DNA from 3 places in the Enterobacter sp. Li2LvB3 genome. Region 2 is predicted to be linked to each of the others. Evidence: predicted binding sites of a transcription regulator. Region 2 holds the regulator's gene; each other region holds the start of a gene.
What was found. The regulator PurR, encoded in region 2, represses purine synthesis genes. The targets are predictions, from matches to a motif close to CANGCAAACGTTTGCNTG.

Region 1: the regulator PurR is predicted to act here: its motif matches at 2,113-2,130, upstream of ACS603_RS12360 (nucleoside-specific channel-forming protein Tsx).
Region 3: the regulator PurR is predicted to act here: its motif matches at 1,874-1,891, upstream of tusA (sulfurtransferase TusA).

What each region holds. Positions count from the first base shown of each region.
Region 1 is NZ_JBSICG010000013.1:46,774-51,055, forward strand. Features, by position in the region: gene ACS603_RS12350 (VOC family protein) at 1-275, shown strand, start outside; gene ACS603_RS12355 (helix-turn-helix transcriptional regulator) at 290-970, shown strand; gene ACS603_RS12360 (nucleoside-specific channel-forming protein Tsx) at 1,090-1,974, opposite strand; gene ACS603_RS12365 (SadB/YajI family lipoprotein) at 2,243-2,782, opposite strand; gene nrdR (transcriptional regulator NrdR) at 2,935-3,384, shown strand; gene ribD (bifunctional diaminohydroxyphosphoribosylaminopyrimidine deaminase/5-amino-6-(5-phosphoribosylamino)uracil reductase RibD) at 3,389-4,282, shown strand, end outside.
Region 2 is NZ_JBSICG010000003.1:107,384-111,665, forward strand. Features, by position in the region: gene punC (purine nucleoside transporter PunC) at 1-299, opposite strand, end outside; gene punR (DNA-binding transcriptional activator PunR) at 414-1,325, shown strand; gene purR (HTH-type transcriptional repressor PurR) at 1,342-2,367, opposite strand; gene cydH (cytochrome bd-I oxidase subunit CydH) at 2,665-2,754, shown strand; gene ACS603_RS03515 (MFS transporter) at 2,920-4,086, shown strand; gene sodB (superoxide dismutase [Fe]) at 4,123-4,282, opposite strand, start outside.
Region 3 is NZ_JBSICG010000026.1:1,882-6,163, forward strand. Features, by position in the region: gene zntA (Zn(II)/Cd(II)/Pb(II) translocating P-type ATPase ZntA) at 1-1,531, shown strand, start outside; gene tusA (sulfurtransferase TusA) at 1,572-1,814, opposite strand; gene ACS603_RS19005 (7-cyano-7-deazaguanine/7-aminomethyl-7-deazaguanine transporter) at 1,982-2,647, shown strand; gene ACS603_RS19010 (DcrB family lipoprotein) at 2,720-3,277, shown strand; gene ACS603_RS19015 (MFS transporter) at 3,282-4,282, opposite strand, start outside.

The DNA of each region.
Region 1 (4,282 bases), on a different contig from region 2:
GTCGCGAAAAAATGGATTGTGCAGAGCTGGCGGTGTTCCCGCATGACGATCCGGCGACCGGTGGCGCGCTGGCTAAATTTGATGGCATTACACCCTCACAGCAGGGCGCTATTATTTATCTGCATACTGACAATCTGGCCGCCACGCTCGACAGAATCGCGTCTGCGGGCGGAGAATGTGTGTTTGGCCCGCTGGAGCTGCCACGTGGTATCGGCACAATTGCCCTGTTTACCGACAGCGAAGGTAACCGGGTTGGCCTTCATCAACCCGCCTGAGAGCTAAAGAGACTATGACCCGACGCGCTGACCGTTTATTTCAGATTGTGCAGATCCTGCGGGGCAGGCGTCTGACGACGGCAGCGCATCTGGCAGAGCGACTCGGGGTTTCTGAGAGAACCGTTTATCGCGATATCCGCGACCTTTCCCTTTCTGGAGTGCCGGTGGAAGGTGAGGCGGGGAGTGGTTATCGTCTGATGTCCGGTTTCGACTTACCCCCGCTGATGCTGACAAACAAAGAGTCTGAAGCATTGATGGTGGCGATCCGTCTGCTGAAAACCTGGGGCGGGGAATCACTGTCGCGTGAGCTGGAATCGGCCCAGGAAAAGGTGCTGGCGATCCTGCCGGAAGAGAGTCGTCGCAAGGCAGAGCAGACACGCATTTATGCGCCGGATATTGCCCTGCAAAACCACTCCCGCAATCACTTCGATGTGATTCATCAGGCGATATCTGCCCAGCGGGTTCTGGCACTGCATTATCGGGATGAAGCCGGGCAGCTCTCAAAGCGAGAGGTTCAGCCGCTGGGGCTGTTCTTCTGGGGAGAACGCTGGCTGCTGGCAGCCTGGTGTGAAAGGCGCGATGACTACCGCTGCTTCCGACTCGACAGGTGTTTGAATATTGCATCGACGGAGAGACGCTTTAGCGAGAGTGCAGACAGGTCTCTGGCGGATTTTCTCAGGAAGGTGAAGCAGTAAAAAGCCGGGTGGCGAGGTTAAAGCAAAACGGCAACATACGTTGCCGTTTTTTGCGTTTGCACCCTCTCCCGTGTGAGAGGGAAGGGGTGAGGGCATCAGCCCGTACAATCCCGCAGTGATTAGAAGTTGTAACCTACTACCAGGTAACCACCCCAACCGGTAGAACGAACGCTGAAGTCGCCGTCGCCGAAGTTCAGGCTGGCGTCGTCGTTCCACTGACCACCGTTGTGCCAGTAACGCGCAACAACAGAGTAGTGCCAGTGATCGTAGTTCAGCGCCAGGATGTGGCTGGAAGCGATGGAGTTGTTGGTACGCGCTTTCTTACCGTTCAGATCACGGAAGTCGTTGTCGCCCAGGTCTGAACCCCAGTCAAAGTTGGTGAAGCCGATGTAGCTCAGGTTGCCGCCCCACAGCTGGGTAATTGGCACAAAGTATTTCACTTTGAAACGGTAGCCATCCCACTCGTTCTCGTTCGCTGCACCGTAGTTCTGCCACTGGTATTTCGCGTAGACGTTCATGGACAGGCTCATCGGCAGGCCAGTGTCGATGTCCGTACCCAGACCCATGTACCAGGTGCTCTGACGACCGGACTTGTTGCGGCCCATGTCGTAGATGTAGTTGTTTGCGAAGTACCACTCTTTGAATGGACCGAACGCCAGGCTGGTGCCGGTCAGCTTATCGATGGAGAAGCGTGGTTCAATTTCCATGAACAGCGGCGAGCCGTGGTTCCAGATACCTTTTGCATCGGTATTACCACCAAAGAAGACCGGCGCATCCATATAGCCGTAGAAATCAAACCAGTCTTTCTTGGCAAATGCTTCGTACTCCAGGTAGGTATCGTTACGGAGCTGTGGTCCGAAACGGGTGTGGTAGCTGCCTACCACGTTTACGCTCTGATGCCACCAGTCGGAAACGTATTCTGGTTTATCGTTTTCTGCTGCGTTAGCAGTGAAAGAAGAGGAAAGTGCCAGCACTGCGCCGGCTGCAAGTAATGTTTTTTTCATAATCATGCCACTGATTGAAATTCCCTTCCGGGAGTGAAAAATGCGCGATTTGCGTTTCAAAATATTTCGTGTTTCTGCGGAGCCTATTATAGGAATCCTTGCTCACAAAAATATGTGTTGTTTCACATATCTCTCACGTACGTAATCGATTGCGTTCACGTTTGCGTACTTTAAACGGCGGGGATTGTAACGGCAAACATTTATGTTGCCAATCTATACGAAATGTAAATGTTAGCGGAGTGACATTGCACTCCGCTGAAAAGGGGGGTTATTGCGCGGCGGGCTGGATATCGTGAATGCGGATAAAACCTAACTGATCCGGGGTAAGACCACTCAGCTGGAGCGGAATATCAACATCGCTCGGAGCCAGTGTACTGGCGGGAGCCGTGAAGAGTTGGTTCTTCACGTTCACTTCCTGGTAGCTCTCGGTGGTGCCCTGAATCTGACCCCACTCAACGGTGCCGCTAAATGCAGGCAGCGGATCGTTGGACTCACCGTGAATGCGCAATGTTACTCGAGTACCATCTGCATTGGCCGCCACATTGACCATCGACATTTTCAGCGTGCCAATCTGACTATTGAGTCGGGCAGGGGTATTTGCCCCTGGCAGCAGATAAACGCCGCTGGTGGATTTCACATTCAGCGCGTTTTGCTGAGTGATCTTCACCGTCTCCTTATTCAGCTTATCCATGGCTGAATTGAGCGTGCTCACGCTTTGTTTCATTTCGTGAACTTCAGTTTGCTGTGCACAGGCGCTCAGTGTGAAGAGACTTCCCACCAGGAAAATTCTTATGTAACGTCTTGTCATTGCGTTAATTTCCTTGAAGTAACGGATTACCGTAATGGTAGCCAGCATCTTACCGCCAGGTATAGATCCTTTGTCTCAAAAAGCTCTTCCTTTGTTGTCAGCCCAGATCAGGGTAAAATAGAGGAAAGTTAACCGGATAGTCAGGACACCGTATGCATTGCCCATTCTGCTCCGCTGTGGATACCAAAGTAATCGACTCTCGTCTTGTGGGCGAAGGCTCGTCTGTACGCCGTCGTCGGCAATGTCTGGTGTGTAATGAACGTTTCACCACTTTCGAAGTGGCTGAACTTGTGATGCCGCGCGTGGTGAAAAGCAACGACGTGCGTGAGCCATTCAACGAAGAAAAACTGCGCAGCGGGATGCTAAAAGCACTGGAAAAACGGCCAGTCAGCGCAGATGACGTTGAAACAGCGTTAAATCATATTAAATCCTATCTTCGTGGTTTAGGGGAGCGCGAGGTGCCGAGTAAAATGATCGGCAACCTGGTGATGGAGCAGCTTAAAAAGCTCGATAAAGTCGCGTACATCCGCTTCGCCTCTGTGTACCGCAGTTTCGAAGATATCAAAGAGTTCGGCGAAGAGATCGCCCGCCTACAGGATTAAGCTCATGCAGGATGAGATTTACATGGCGCGAGCGCTGAAACTGGCGCAGCGCGGGCGTTTTACCACCCATCCCAACCCGAATGTCGGCTGTGTCATTGTGAAAGATGGCGAGATTGTCGGTGAGGGTTTCCATTTTCGCGCCGGTGAGCCTCATGCTGAAGTTCATGCCCTGCGTATGGCGGGTGAAAAGGCACGTGGCGCGACAGCGTACGTGACCCTTGAGCCTTGCAGCCACCACGGGCGTACCCCACCGTGCTGCGAAGCCCTGATTGCAGCAGGCGTTTCGCGGGTGGTCGCAGCGATGCAGGATCCCAATCCGCAGGTTGCCGGGCGCGGCCTTTACCGGCTCCAACAAGAAGGTATCGACGTCAGCCATGGTCTGATGATGAACGATGCCGAGGCCATTAATAAGGGTTTCCTTAAGCGTATGCGCACGGGGTTCCCATATATTCAGCTGAAGCTGGGCGCTTCGCTTGATGGTCGTACGGCGATGGCTAACGGTGAAAGCCAGTGGATAACGTCACCGCAAGCAAGGCGCGATGTGCAACGTCTGCGTGCGCAAAGCCATGCTATCCTCACCAGCAGTGAAACCGTTTTGGCTGACAACCCGGCGATGACTGTTCGCTGGGATGAACTGAATGCCGATACTCAGGCGCTTTATCCGCAGGAAAATTTGCGTCAGCCGCTGCGTATTGTGATTGATAGCCAGAATCGCGTGACGCCGGAGCACCGCATCGTCCAGCAGCCAGGCGAAACCTGGTTTGCCCGGACCAAAGCAGACGATCGCAGCTGGCCGGAAGGTGTTCGTAGCATTATGGTGCCGGAGCACAACGGGCATCTCGATTTAGTGGTGCTGATGATGCTGCTTGGCAAACAACAGGTGAACAGCATCTGGGTG
Region 2 (4,282 bases):
AGCACCAGTAACCAGGTTGCATCGCGTACCCACAACATCCCAAGACAGCCTACGGCAAAAATTGCCAGACCCAGTAACAGCACTGGTTTACGACCAAAACGGTCGGAGAGCGGCCCCCACAGCAGCTGTGCAAAGGCAAAACCGGCGAGGAACAAACTCAGGCTGGCGCTAATGGCCGCGGCAGGCGTTTGCAAATCTTCCTGCATTGCAGCGAATGCGGGTAAGTACATATCGGTAGCTAAAAAGCCCAGCACGCTTAAGCCGCCGAGCCAGACTAAAAAACCTTTCCTGGGTTGCATTGTTTTATTCTCCTTAAGGAGGCAGGGTACGTTGGCGCAGAGTGTAGGGAGTGCAAAGCGGCTTGTGAAACGCTAATATTTGGCGGGTGCATTCAAATTTTTTGCAGGCAGAAAATGTGGTCAGATTATTCTCTTGAAGTTGTGGATGCTGTCGCCCGTAACGGCAGCTTCAGCGGAGCCGCGCAGGAACTACACCGCGTCCCCTCGGCCATTAGCTACACGGTGCGTCAGCTTGAGGAGTGGCTGGCCGTTCCGCTGTTTGAACGCCGCCATCGCGACGTGGAGTTAACGCCTGCCGGGGCGTGGTTTTTGAAAGAAGGGCGTTCTGTTATCAAAAAAATGCAGATCACTCGTGAACAGTGTCAGCAGATTGCTAATGGCTGGCGAGGTCATCTTTCTATTGCGGTGGATAACATCGTAAAACCTGAACGTACCCGGCAGATGATTGTCGATTTTTATCGCCACTTCTCCGATGTCGAGCTGCGGGTATCGCAGGAAGTCTTTAACGGTGTCTGGGATGCGCTGGCAGATGGCAGGGCAGAGATGGCGATCGGCGCAACACAGGCCATACCCGTTGGGGGACGTTACGCATTTCGCGATATGGGAATGTTAAGCTGGAAATGCGTGGTGGCAAGCGATCACCCGCTGGCGGCAATGGCAGGGCCGTTAAGCGATGATACCCTGCGTAACTGGCCATCGCTGGTACTGGAAGATACGTCACGCTCGTTACCCAAGCGTGTGACCTGGCTTCTGGATAACCAGCGACGGGTGATTGCGCCCGACTGGGAATCCTCCGCGACCTGCCTTTCTGCCGGGTTGTGTGTGGCAATGGTGCCGGTCCATTTTGCCAGACCACGAATCGATGCCGGGGAGTGGGTTGCCCTTGAGCTTGAAAACCCATTCCCGGACGCGGCCTGTTGTCTGACCTGGCAGCAAAGTGACGTATCGCCCGCGATGGCCTGGCTGCTGGATTACCTGGGGGACAGTGAAACGCTGAACAGGGAGTGGTTACGGGAGCCAGATTAACTGGCTCCGTACACGATTAACGGCGGTAGTCGCGGAAAGGACCGTCCGCCACGGAGCGACGTTCGATAAGACGCGGGTGGACTTCAATTGACTGCGACTCTTCACGTTTGTTAACGATCCTGTCCATCAGCATGTTGAAGGCTGTTTCACCCAGAGAATCTTTCGGCTGATGAATAGTGGTCAGCGCCGGGGTGAAGAAACGCGCGTTGCGCACGTTGTCATACCCGATCACAGAAATATCCTGCGGTACGCGCAAACCCAGCTCATCGGCAGCACAAAGCGCACCCATCGCCATAATATCGCCACCGCAGAAGACAGCAGTCGGACGATGCGGTTGGGAGACTATTTGCTGCATTGCGCGGTAACCGGATTCAGGCTCAAAGTCACCCTGAACAATCCAGTTTTCTGGAACGGTGATCAGTGCTTCTTCCATGGCTTTCATAAATCCGGCCAGACGGCCTGCACCGGTGTTACGCTCCAGTGGACCTGGAATCACGCCAATCTCGCGGTGACCCCGTTCTACCAGATAACGACCGGCCATGTAACCGCCTTCAAAGGCGTTATCGATTACTGAGTCAGTAAAATCGGCGTGCGCTTCACCCCAGTCCATCACCACCATTGGGATGTGACGGTACTCTTCCAGCATGGAGAGCACAGAATCCGGGTATTCGGAACACATGACCAGCAGGCCATCCACGCGTTTTTGCGCCATCATTGACAGATAAGCGCGCTGTTTCTCATGGTTGTTCCACGCGTTACCCAGGATCAGGGTATAGCCTTTCTGGAAGCAGTTTTTCTCGACCGCCTCGATTATCTCTGCGAAATATGCAGCTTCGCTGCTGGTGGCCAGCAAACCAATGGATTTGGTGTGATTAACTTTAAGGCTACGTGCGACCGCGCTTGGCGAATAGTGCAGTTCTTTGATCGCCGCCCAGACGGCATTACGCGTCTCTTCCGCTACAAAACGGGTTTTGTTAATTACATGTGATACGGTTGTAGTGGAAACGTTTGCGCGTTTTGCCACGTCTTTAATTGTTGCCATTAAATGTCACTCCAGACCATATCCTAAGCTCCTGAAAAACTTGAAGGTAAACGTTTGCCTTCTCTCACCCTTATCACGCAATCTGGAATTGCGACACGCCGGGAAAACGACACAGGACGTCAGGAGGGGGTCAATGGCCGGTACGCTAATAAATTTAGCGTGGAATTTTGTCCTATCTTGATGAAAAGGGGAAGAGCAAAAGTGGATATCAGTTTAAATCCAGGAAGATTTTTGACGTAAACTGTGTAAAAATGAGCAAGCTCACTTTTCGTAAGGTGATTAAAAGGAGAAAAATTGATGAGTACCGATCTTAAGTTTTCGCTGACGACCACCGTTATCGTGCTGGCACTGATTGTTGCAGCTGGTCTGACGGCTGTATTGCACTGATTTACGCGGGGGGAGAGTTCTCTCCCTCCACATTCCTCGCTGATTGTTACTTCTCCGGCAATAATCTTTTGCCAAATTGTTAACTTCTCATTTTTTGTGATTGGTGTCATGCTTTTTGCTTCTTTGTTCTGTGTCGCGGTACGACACGGCATCCGGAGTTGACTCATGAAAATCAATTATCCTCTGCTGGCCCTGGCGATTGGCGCTTTTGGGATTGGCACCACCGAATTTTCCCCGATGGGGTTATTGCCTGTTATCGCCCGGGGTGTAGACGTCTCTATCCCGGCGGCCGGTATGCTGATTAGCGCCTACGCGATTGGCGTGATGGTAGGGGCACCGTTAATGACGTTGCTGCTTTCACACCGTGCGCGCCGTAATGCGCTGATTTTCCTGATGGCTATTTTTACCCTGGGGAATGTGCTTTCCGCGCTTTCACCGGATTACACGACGCTGATGTTGTCACGTATCCTGACCAGCCTTAACCACGGTGCCTTCTTCGGACTGGGCTCGGTGGTTGCAGCAAGCGTTGTACCTAAACATAAGCAGGCCAGCGCCGTGGCAACCATGTTTATGGGTCTGACCATTGCCAACATCGGCGGTGTACCTGCGGCCACGTGGCTGGGTGAAGCGATCGGCTGGCGTATGTCGTTCCTGGCAACCGCTGCACTGGGCGTGATTGCTATGGTCGCACTGTTCTTCTCGTTGCCAAAAGGCAGCGCAGGCGAACGCCCTGATGTACGCAAAGAGCTGTCCGTGCTGGTTCGTCCTCAGGTATTGTCTGCGCTGCTGACCACCGTGCTGGGGGCTGGGGCGATGTTCACGCTCTATACCTATATTTCGCCCGTGCTGCACGACATTACTCATGTCACGCCGGTCTTTATTACCGCGATGCTGGTGCTGATTGGCGTAGGGTTCTCTATCGGTAACTACCTGGGCGGTAAGCTGGCAGACCGTTCCGTGAGTGGCACGCTGAAAGGCTTCTTAACGCTGCTAATTGTCATCATGGTGGCCATTCCGTGGCTGGCGCGTAACGAATTTGGCGCAGCCATTGCGATGGTGGTATGGGGTGCGGCGACCTTTGCCGTGGTTCCGCCGTTGCAGATGCGGGTAATGCGTGTGGCGCATGAAGCGCCAGGACTCTCTTCATCCGTGAATATTGGTGCGTTTAACCTGGGTAATGCACTGGGCGCTGCGGCCGGTGGTGCAGTGATTTCGGGTGGCCTGGGGTACAGCTTTGTGCCGGTAATGGGGGCGATTATTGCGGCTCTGGGGTTACTGCTGGTACTGATGTCGGGTCGTAAACAGCCAGAAACGGCCTGCGCGGCTGAATAATCATAACGCAGAAGGGCGAACCCTTCTGCGTGTCTCTTACGCTGCGAGGTTCTTCGCAACAAATTCCCAGTTAACCAGCGCCCAGAAATGCTCCAGGTAGTTCGGGCGTGCGTTACGGTAATCGATGTAGTAAGCATGTTCCCACACATCGACGGTCATCAGCGGGGTTGCGCTGGTGGTCAGCGGTGTACCCGCG
Region 3 (4,282 bases), on a different contig from region 2:
CCGTGCGCGTAAAGGTGTCAGTGCGTTAATGGCGCTGAAACCCGAAACCGCAACTCAGCTGGTCAACGGTGAGCGTAAAACCGTGGCTATCAGTGCACTGCGCCCCGGTGATGTTATCGAAGTGGCCGCAGGCGGCAGGTTGCCTGCCGACGGCACGCTACTTTCGGCAATGGCCAGTTTCGATGAAAGCGCCCTTACCGGCGAGTCGATTCCCGTGGAGCGTGAAGCGGGTGAAAAAGTCCCTGCCGGAGCCACCAGCGTCGACCGTCTGGTGCAATTGACCGTGCTCTCCGAACCGGGCGACAGCGCTATTGACCGCATTCTGAAGCTCATTGAAGAGGCCGAAGAGCGCCGTGCGCCGGTGGAACGCTTTATCGATCGCTTTAGCCGCATTTACACCCCTGCCATCATGCTGGTTGCCCTGCTGGTCACCATTATCCCGCCATTGTTGTTTGGCGCGCCGTGGGAAGGCTGGATCTACAAGGGCCTGACGCTGCTGCTGATTGGTTGCCCGTGCGCGCTGGTTATCTCCACACCCGCTGCGATTACATCAGGCCTTGCCGCCGCAGCACGCCGCGGTGCGCTGATTAAAGGCGGTGCGGCACTGGAGCAACTGAGCCAGGTTCAGCATATCGCATTTGATAAAACCGGCACGCTGACCGTGGGTAAGCCACAGGTGACTGGCGTTTATCCCCAGAACATCAGTGAAGACGAACTACTGGTACTGGCTGCCGCCGTTGAACAAGGTTCGACGCACCCGCTGGCCCAGGCGATTGTGCGTGAAGCGCAGTCCCGTGGGCTGACCATACCGGCAGCCACTGCCCAGCGTGCGCTGGTGGGTTCAGGGATTGAAGCCCACGTCGGGGACAAGAAAGTGCTTATCAGTGCTGCGGATAAATTCCCTGTGGCCGGGTTAGCTGCCCGCGTAAATGAGCTGGAACAGGCCGGGCAGACGGTGATTATTGTGGTGCAGGATGGCACTGCGCTGGGGATGCTGGCACTGCGTGATACCCTGCGTGAGGATGCAAAAGCGGCCATGGCTGATCTGCATCAGATTGGTGTTCAGGGCGTGATCCTGACGGGGGATAACCCGCGCGCCGCCGCGAGCATCGCCGCAGAGTTAGGCATGGAGTTTCAGGCCGGGCTGCTGCCTGCCGACAAAGTAAAAGCAGTCACCCGACTGAATGGCAGTGCGCCGCTGGCGATGGTGGGTGATGGGATCAACGATGCCCCGGCAATGAAAGCCTCAACCATTGGCATTGCGATGGGTAGCGGCACCGATGTGGCACTGGAAACCGCAGATGCCGCGCTCACGCATAACCGGCTGACAGGGCTTTCGCAGATGATCCGCCTGGCGCGCGCCACTCGCGCTAACATTCGTCAGAACATCACGATTGCGCTAGGCCTGAAAGGGATTTTCCTGGTGACCACGCTGCTTGGAATTACCGGGCTGTGGCTGGCGGTGCTGGCAGATACCGGAGCAACCGTGCTGGTAACAGCGAACGCGCTGCGGCTGTTGCGTAAAAGGTAAAACACCGCCCGGTGGTGGCTTCGCCTTACCGGGCAGGCGATTAACCTTTACGAATCAAATACCGGTACGGCAGCGCTTCCGTCTGCTGCGCGACCAGTTCGTGTTCCATAAAGGTACAAAAACCGGGGATGTCGCGGGTGGTTGCCGGATCGTCGGCAATGATTAAAAGCGTTTCGCCGGTCTGCATGTTACGCACGGTTTTGCGCACCATCATCACCGGTTCCGGGCAGCGAAGGCCCTGGGCATCAAGCGTATGGTCTGGGCTGGAAAACAGGTCGGTCATTTTCTTCTCGTTCACATAAAAACGGCTGTAGTTTACGCCCCGTTGCCGCCAATGCAAACCAGGTTAACGATTGCGTGAAAATTAGCCATTGCAAAGGTGAATGAAAGCAGTATCATGCAGCGGTTTTTATTGGGTTCCCTCACCCCAACGTTCAAAAAGGTCACAAAATGACGCAGTTCTCTCAACCGCAGCGCGTAAAAGCGTTGTTCTGGCTTTCTCTTTTTCATCTGCTGGTGATCACCTCCAGCAACTATCTGGTACAGCTGCCGATCGCCATTTTTGGTTTTCATACCACCTGGGGCGCGTTCAGTTTCCCGTTTATCTTCCTCGCGACCGATTTAACCGTGCGTATCTTTGGTGCACCGCTGGCGCGTCGAATTATCTTTGCGGTGATGCTTCCGGCACTGTTCATCTCCTACGTGATTTCTTCCCTGTTCTATATGGGAAGCTGGCAGGGCTTTGAGGCGCTAACGCACTTCAACCTGTTTGTGGCGCGTATCGCTACCGCCAGCTTTATGGCCTATGCCCTGGGGCAAATCCTTGACGTTCACGTGTTTAACCGCCTGCGGCAAAACCACCGCTGGTGGATGGCGCCAACGGCCTCCACGCTGTTTGGTAACGTAAGCGATACGCTGGCCTTCTTCTTTATCGCTTTCTGGCGTAGCCCGGATGCGTTTATGGCTGAACACTGGATGGAAATCGCGCTGGTGGACTACTGCTTCAAGGTGCTTATCAGCATTGTGTTCTTCCTGCCGATGTATGGCGTATTGCTGAATATGCTGCTGAAAAGGCTGGCAGATAAATCTGAAATCTCTGCATTGCAGGCAGGTTAAGGGTTCGCTTTAACAGTTGTGATAAGATGCTCGAATGAGCCGTTATGGCCGTTTATCGAAAGGAAGAAGTCAATGCGCAATCTGGTTAAATATGTCGGGATTGGCCTGCTGGTTGTGGGCCTTGCCGCCTGTGATAACAGCGACACGAAAGCACCTGCTCAAGGCGCGTCAGCAGAAAGTAATGCGGCCGGGCAGCCGGTAAGTCTTCTGGATGGCAAGCTGAGTTTCTCTCTGCCAGCAGATATGACCGATCAGAGCGGTAAGCTGGGTACACAGGCGAACAATATGCACGTCTATTCCGATGCGACCGGGCAGAAAGCCGTGATTGTGATTGTGGGCGATGACACCAACGAAGATCTGGGCGTTCTGTCCAAACGTCTGGAAGATCAGCAGCGCAGCCGTGACCCGCAGTTGCAGGTTGTGACCAACAAGTCCATTGAGCTGAAAGGTCACGCAATGCAACAGCTGGACAGCATCATCTCTGCAAAAGGCCAGACCGCATACTCTTCTGTGGTGCTCGGCAAGGTCGACAACAAACTGCTGACCCTGCAAATCACCCTGCCAGCAGACGATCAGCAGAAAGCGCAGACCGCCGCTGAAAACATCATTAACACCATCGCGATTCAGTAATTACTCACGATGGTGACGTGGCCTCCGGGGTTTGCTCCGGGGGCCATTTTTTTAGCCTCCACGTCAGCAACAACGCCACCGCCACCAGCCCCGCTGCCGCAAGGTAGATAACCGGCACGCCTGCCCACGCCATCACCAGCCCCGCCAGTGGCCCGGTAATGCCCAAAGACATATCCATAAACACCGTATAGGTCGCAAGCGCTGCCCCCTGGTTTTGCTGCGGCACCGCCTTCACCGCCACCACACCCAGCGCCGGGAACACCAGCGAGAAACCGGCGCCCGCCAGGAAAACACCCATTTTTGCCATCCACGGCGCCGCGGCAATCCCGGTCAGCAGCAGCCCGACAATCTCCACGCTAAAACAGATCATCGCCACATTCAGCCCGCCCAGGCGGTTGATACCGTTCGGGAACAGCAAACGCGTCCCCACAAATGCACAGCTAAACAGGGTTAACGCAAATGCGGCCCCGTCCCACCCTTTTGCATCGTAGAACAACGTAATAAAGGTCGCGATGACACCAAAACCAGCTGAGGCCAGCGCCAGCGCCATGCCATAAGGCCACACGCGGCCAAGCACCGCACGAAACGGCATCGGCTTACCTTTGCTGGCTTTCACTTTCGGGCGCGGCAGGGCAAACAAAATCGCCAGCAGTGCGACCGCCATAATGGTCAGCGCCAGCCCGTTTAGCCCCGCGAATGAAAAACAGACCACGCCCAGCGGCGCGCCGATTGCCATCGCCCCGTAGGTGACAATGCCATTCCACGATATCACTCGCCCAATGTGGGAAGCACCCACAACGCCCACGCCCCACAGCGTTGACCCTGTTCCGGCCAGGCTTTGTCCGATACCGAGGATCACGCGCCCCAGGCACAGCAGCACCAGGCTCACTATCGGCCAGCCGCTACTCAATCCGGCCATCAGGTAACTCAGCCCGCTGAGGAAGCAGCCACACAGCCCTAAGACCACAATGCTTTTTGGCCCGAACAGATCGGCATAACGCCCCG